DNA from 3 places in the Streptomyces sp. NPDC094032 genome. Region 2 is predicted to be linked to each of the others. Evidence: riboswitches for the same ligand, from Rfam matches in the RefSeq annotation. Region 2 holds a riboswitch; each other region holds the start of a gene.
The links. A riboswitch is a leader RNA that binds a small molecule or an ion and turns the genes downstream of it on or off. The one in region 2 is predicted to bind cyclic di-AMP.
Positions count from the first base shown of each region.

Region 1: linked by a shared signal. The riboswitch ahead of ABTZ54_RS21125 (transglycosylase family protein) and the one ahead of ABTZ54_RS21900 (C40 family peptidase) in region 2 are both predicted to bind cyclic di-AMP.
Region 3: linked by a shared signal. The riboswitch ahead of ABTZ54_RS06185 (M23 family metallopeptidase) and the one ahead of ABTZ54_RS21900 (C40 family peptidase) in region 2 are both predicted to bind cyclic di-AMP.

Region 1 is NZ_JBEOUE010000014.1:148,566-150,758, reverse strand. It holds gene ABTZ54_RS21125 (transglycosylase family protein) at 204-932, opposite strand; cyclic di-AMP (ydaO/yuaA leader) riboswitch at 936-1,110, opposite strand; gene ABTZ54_RS21120 (transglycosylase family protein) at 1,369-2,193, opposite strand, start outside.
Region 2 is NZ_JBEOUE010000015.1:135,556-137,748, forward strand. It holds gene ABTZ54_RS21890 (ATP-dependent Clp protease proteolytic subunit) at 1-353, shown strand, start outside; gene ABTZ54_RS21895 (hypothetical protein) at 307-666, shown strand; cyclic di-AMP (ydaO/yuaA leader) riboswitch at 1,007-1,181, shown strand; gene ABTZ54_RS21900 (C40 family peptidase) at 1,185-1,661, shown strand; gene ABTZ54_RS21905 (ATP-binding protein) at 1,767-2,193, opposite strand, start outside.
Region 3 is NZ_JBEOUE010000003.1:21,064-23,256, reverse strand. It holds gene ABTZ54_RS06190 (PP2C family protein-serine/threonine phosphatase) at 1-531, shown strand, start outside; cyclic di-AMP (ydaO/yuaA leader) riboswitch at 733-878, shown strand; gene ABTZ54_RS06185 (M23 family metallopeptidase) at 891-2,000, shown strand; gene ABTZ54_RS06180 (aldo/keto reductase) at 2,083-2,193, shown strand, end outside.

The sequences.
Region 1 (2,193 bases), on a different contig from region 2:
CGACAAGAGCCTAACCGGCTCCGGGGCTCCGGCCAGCCGGACGCCCGCCCCCTGGGACGAAAAAGGACCCAAGGGCATGCATCTGAGGACGAAAGACCCCTTACTACCGATGGGTAAGGGCCCGAACGGGGAAACCCCGGCCCGGAGCGCACGGGGGAAGGGCGCTCCGGGCCGGGGTGGTCACCGCGGGAGGGTCGTCAAGCTCACTTGAGGTGGAGCTGCTGGCCCGGGTAGATCAGGTCGGCGTTGGTGACGACGTCCTTGTTGAGCTCGAAGAGCTTGGCCCAGCCGCCCTTGACGCCGTGCGCCTGGGCGATCTTGCTGAGGGTGTCGCCGGCGACGACCTTGTACTCGCCGTCACCCTTCTTGACCTTCTGGCCGGTGGGGGTGGTGACGGTCTTCTTGGAGACGGTCTTCTTCTGCGTGGCCTTCGGCGCCTGGCGCTGCTCGCTGCGGGTCGTCGGCTGCTCGGTGGAGCGCTTCGACGAGGAGGAGCTGGAGGACGAGGAAGAGGACGAGCTGGAGGGGCTCGACGAGGCGGAGCCGCCGTTGTAGGTGGCGCTGGAGAGACCCACGCCACAGCTCGGCCACGCGCCCTTGCCCTGGCCGGCCAGGACCTTCTCGGCGATGGCGATCTGCTGGGACTTCGACGCCTGGTTGGCGGTCGGGGCGTAGGCGGTGCCGCCGTACGCGGCCCAGGTGGAGGCCGAGAACTGCAGGCCGCCGTAGTAACCGTTGCCGGTGTTGATGGACCAGTTGCCGCCGGACTCGCACGCGGCGACGGCGTCCCACTCGGAGGCGGTGGCGGCCGAGGCGGTGCCCGCGGTCATCAGCGGGGCGGCGACGGCGACACCGGCGACACCGGCGAGCGTGATGGCTCGGGTGGCCTTGGAGGGACGACGGTGTTTGCCCTTGTTGCCGGAAAACAGCATGGGAATTCTCCTCACCGACGCCTACGAGGTGAGCTGTCGGGTTCGGGCGTAGTGAGTTGCCCGGCCGCGTGTCCTTGCACGCGGCTTCACCCCAAGCCGATCGTCGGCCGTCTGTCTCAACGGCCGGGGCCGGCACTTACCTTGGGTCCCCCGCTCCTGCCTTCGGCGCTGACGCGACGACTGTTCCCATCGGTCGGCGGCAGGATTCGGCGTTACCGGTCGACGGGGCCCGCGGTGGCGAGCGGTCACGACCGTAGACATAGACCCGGCGGAAGTTCAAAGACCATCAACCCGGAAAAATCGCCCCTACTTGCTCCCCGGGGAGGGGTGTTTACGCAGGTGAGGGGCGACGCGAGCAAACTTTGCGGACGTGACACGCCAGTTCGGCAAGAGAGACCCATGTCTCACTTACTCATAACGGACATTCAGCTACGAACTACTCCGCCGCCGGGGCGGGCGCAGGCGTCAACTCAAGGCTCTGACCAGGGAGGATGAGGTCCGGGTCGACGCCGACCGTCTTCTTGTTGGCGTCATAGAGGGCGGTCCAGCCGCCGGGCAGCGCGTTCTCCTGCGCAATGTCCGACAGACTGTCACCCGGCTTGACGGTGTATTCGCCAGCCTTGCCCGAGTTGTCCGACTTCTGCCCGATGACCGTGCCTTCGGCCGTCGCGTTACCGCCGGTCACGCCATCCGCCGACCCGTCAGCCGGTGCGGCGTGACGTCCGGATTCGGGCGTGGCGTCCGAATTGCCCGGCTGCTCTGGCGCGGCGTCACCACGGTGCTTGCCGGAGCCGGGGGTGGCCGGATCCGTCGTACCGGGAGTAGCGGGGGTACCCGGGGTACCCGGGGTACCGGGAGCGCTCGGCGTACCGGACGCGTCCGGCGTACCCGGCGTCGTCGGCGTGCCGGGCGTCGCGGAGCCGCCGGGGGTGGCCGGGGTCGCGGGCGCGGTCGTGGCGCCGCCCGACGGGGTCGCGGGGGTGGCCGGGGTCGTCGTGCTCGCCCCGGAGCCGGCCGGGGTGCCGTCGGTCCGGTTGGACTCGGCGACCGGACCGGTGGACGCCTTGGGCTTGACGGCGGCGCCGGGCGCGACGGCGGGCTTCCTGCCGTCGTTCTTCAGGCCCGCGATCGGCGCGCAGGTGGCCCACTGGGTGTCACCCGCGGCGAGCGCCTTGTCGGCGATGGCGATCTGCTGCGCCCGGCTGGCGAGGTCCGCGCTCGGCGCGTACGCGAGGCCGCCGTGGCGCTCCCAGCTCTCCTG
Region 2 (2,193 bases):
TGGAGACCACCTGCCTCGGCCAGGCCGTCGGCCCCGCCGCCGTCCTGCTCGCGGCCGGAGCCCCCGGACGCCGACTGGCACTGCCGGGCGCCCGGATCGTCCTCCAGCAGCCCGCCCTGGACGAACCGTTGCGGGGGCAGCCCAGCGATCTGGACATCCACGCCCGGGAATTGCTGCGCCAGCGGGAGCTGGTCGTCGGCCTCCTGGCCGAGCACACCGGCCGGAGCCGCGAGCAGGCCGCCGCCGACACCGACCGGACCACCGTCCTGGACGCCCCGGCCGCCCTCGCGTACGGGATCGTGGACCATGTGGTGCGCAGCCGCGGCCGCGCCGCCGGCGCCGGGGAGGGGTGAGCCCGCCGTGGTCCCGGAGCCGCCGCCGCTCCCCGCACTGACGCGCGCCGAGGGCGAGTTCGTCGACAGCTACCTCGAAGTCGTCGACCTCCTGGGGCGGATCAATCCATCCAGATCCACGCATACCTATGGGGCGCTCCGCGCCGCCCAGGCGCTGGTGGGACGGGCGGCCGCCCTCCGCGATGCCCTGACGCTCATGCATATGCGGGGCGAGAGCGAGGTCCACGCCGACACATTGGCGCGCGCGTTACGGGTGTTGGACGGAGAGCGACGGGCCGGCCGGGTCACCGTCCCCGAGGAGCCCGCGAGTTGACACTCCCGCGTGTCGTGTCGAGGGCCGGCCGGGGCACGGGGGCCGCAGAATCGCTCCCCCGTTCGGCGTAGTCGACACATCGACATCAAGCTCATACGAGTTGCGCCACAGAAGTACACATCTGGCGGAATCGGGCTTTCCCTCGCAGGTGGAGGGCTCATCGGCCAAAACTCCGAAGATCGAGAAACCCGACTGTCCACCCGTATGGATCAGTCGTGAGGAGCCTCACATATCGCCGTTTCAGCTCGGATTTCGCCCTGCCTGTGGGTCAAGATCCTCGACGACGACAAGCCCCCGCCACCCACGGCGGGGCGGTCCGGGCGGACGCCGAGTCCTGCCGCTGTCCCGGACGTCTGGTCGACAGGAGTGGATCGGCAGGAGTGGAGGACCCGAGCAGTACGGGACGTTCGCGCAGTGTGCGGACGTTCCTCGGGGTGAAGCCGCAGCCGCGGCCGGGCATCTTCGCCTGCCCGAACCCGACAGGTCATCCTTCACAGGCGGCTGACGAAGGGTTGCGCATGACTGCGCAGATTCATGTCCCGTCCCTGCTGTCCCGGGCCGGAGCCGTCTCGGCTCTCACCCTCGCCGCCGTCGGCGGCACGCTGCTCGCCCCAGGAGCGGCGCCGGAGGCCCAGGCCGCGACGTCCTACGCCAACAAGGCCTTGAACGTCGCCGCCTCGAAGAAGGGATCGCCCTACAGGTACGGAGCCACGGGGCCAAGTCGCTTCGACTGCTCGGGCCTCACGCTCTACTCGTACAAGAAGGCGGGCAAGACGCTGCCCCGCACCGCGCAGCAGCAGTACAACAAGACCCGGCACATCTCGGCGGCCGGCCGGCAGAAGGGGGACCTGGTCTTCTTCCATTCCGGCGGAAGGGTGTACCACGTCGGAATCTACGCGGGTAACAACAGGATCTGGCACTCGCCGAAGACCGGCTCATGGGTGAAGCTGGACAAGATCTGGAGCTCGAAGGTCTATTACGGCCGCGTCCGCTGATGCGCTGACGCGCTGACGCGCTGAACGACGGTGCGGGAGGAGCGCCCGGTGGCGCCGCCGGCCCCTCCTCCCGCCCGACACCCCTCGCCCTCGCCCTCGCCCTCGCTACGCGGCCTGCGTCGTGGGCCAGGGAAGCCTGATCCAGACCGTCTTGCCGCCCTCCTCCGTGGGCGTCACCGAGAGCCGCCCACCGGCCTCGGCCGCGAGATAGCGGATGATCACCAGGCCGCGCCCGTTGTCCTGCTGCACGGCGGCGGGCAGCCGCTGCGGCCAGCGCGGATGGCTGTCGGTCACCCCGATGCGCAACAGCTCCTCGCGCTCCAGGCGGACGTCGACCGTGAAGGTCGGCGACTGGCCGAAGGTGTGCTGGACGGCGTTGGTCGCCAGCTCCGAGACGATCAGCCGCACCGACTCCGCGATGTCGTCCGCGTCGTCGAGGTCGCCGAGCCCCCAGGACCCGAGGACGTCGGCGACGTACCGCCGGGCGGCCGACACCGAGGCGGGATCGCTCGGCAGCGTGACGGTTGCTTCC
Region 3 (2,193 bases), on a different contig from region 2:
CTGGACCGGGAGGGCACCCGGCGGGACGGGCCCGACGCCTTCGAGGGGTTCACGACGGCGGTCCTCGCGGAGATCCCGCGCGGCGACGGGCTCGTACGGGTGGTGAACCGGGGGCATCCCGAGCCGCTGCTGCTGTACGGGGACGGCGGGCTCGACCGGTTGGTGCCGAGCGAGGCCGCGCTGCCGCTGGGGATGGCGGAGCTGGCGGCGTGGCCCGACCGGGCCGACGAGACGCCGTACCCGGCGGGTGCGACGCTGCTGCTCTACACGGACGGTCTCTCGGAGGCGCGGGACGCGCGGGGGGTCTTCTACGATCCGGCGGCGCGGCTCGCGGGGCGGCTCTTCCCCGGTCCCGAGGAGCTGTTGGACGCGCTGGTGGCGGATGTGCGCCGGCACACGGGCGGTGGTTCGACCGACGACATGGCGCTCCTTGCGGTGAGCCGCCCGGCGGCTGGGCAGCAGGAGCGGCGGCGGACGATGCCGGTGGTGCCGCCGGGCGGGGCCTCGCCGGAGGGCGGTGACCGGCCGTAGTCGGGGGGTGTCACTCCGATAACAATTGATACAACGTCAGATTCTGGGTGTGACCGGGATCCCGTCTGACTGGGGGTCAAGTCGGGCCATTCCCTGTCAATTCAGCTAATGATCAAGGGGAACGGCTTGGAATCGGGAGGCCGTGTCTATTAACGTTCGATAACGCAGCGCGGTCGTCCCAGCCGTCGCAAGAGACGGCACCGCGCGCGTGCGCCGAATTCCGCAAGGGAACCGGGGAACCACCACTTGGGGTGAATCGGGCCACGCCGCACCCGTGCGGCACACCCGTAGGAGACCTTCCTGCTCCGAACCCGTCAGCTAACCCGGTAGGCGAGAAGGAAGGAAAGGAGAGCGCCTCCGTGGCCTCCAACACCCCCGCTCCCGAAGCCCCCTTCGACTCTTTCGGCGCCTACGGCGCCGCGGGCACGGGCGGGGAGGAATGGAACCCCACCGAGGACTCGCTGCGGGCCCAGAACCGCTCCGGCGGCCGTCACCGGGTCGTCAAGCAGCGCTCCAACTTCGCCCGCTCCTCCACCGTCCTCGGTGTCGGCGTCATCGCCGCCGTCGGCGCGGGCGGCCTGGCCACCGCGCAGGACAAGCCCCCGGTCGCCATAGCCCTGCCGGACCTCGGCCTGCCCAACGCCTCCGAACTGCCCGGCATCGGCGACCTCATCGGCGGCGACGAGAAGGACTCCGGCGCGAGCACCGAGGTCACGAACAACCCGCAGCCGCTCACCGCCCTCACCTACACCACTCCCCAGGACACCGCCTCCGCCGACGCGCCCGCGGGCAGCGAGCGGCAGGCCGACGCCGGCGAGGCGCTGCGCGCCCGCATCCTCCAGCAGGCCGAGCAGCAGCAGGCCGCCGCCGACACCGCGGAGAAGGAGGCGGCGCAGAAGGCCGCCGCCGAGAAGGCCGCGGCGGAGGCCGCGACCAAGGCCGAGGCGGCGGCCAAGGCGGCAGCGGCGGAGAAGGCCGCGGCCGAGGCGAAGGCGAAGGCCGAGGCGGAGGCGGCCGCCAAGGAGGCGGCGGCGAAGGCCGAGGCCGAGCGCCTGGCCAAGCTGGCCGCGAGCTACGCGCTGCCCACCTCCTCGTACACGATCACCTCCACCTACGGCGAGGCCGGCTCGATGTGGTCCTCCGGCTACCACACCGGCCTGGACTTCGCCGCGCCCACCGGCACCCCGGTCAAGGCCGTCCACAGCGGCACCGTGAAGTCGGCCGGCTGGTCCGGCTCGTACGGCTACCGGATCGTCCTGGAGCTGCCGGACGGCACCGAGGTCTGGTACTGCCACCTGTCCTCGATGACCGTCGGCGCGGGCCAGTCCGTCGGCACCGGCGACACCATCGGCCGGGTCGGCGCCACCGGCAACGTCACCGGCCCCCACCTCCACCTGGAGGTCCACACCCCGTCCGGTGGCGGCATCGACCCGGCCGACTGGCTGCGGTCGAAGGGCCTGACCGTCTGAGGTCCGCCGCTCCTCCCGGAGAATCCGCCGCTCCTCCCGGAGAAGCGGAATAGGCACGGCCGTGCGGAGGGTTGATCACCCCATGACTTCTCTCCGCAAGCTGGGCTCCTCCGACCTGCACGTCTTCCCGCTCGCCCTCGGCGGCAACGTCTTCGGCTGGAGCGCCGACGAGGCGCAGTCCTTCGCCGTCCTC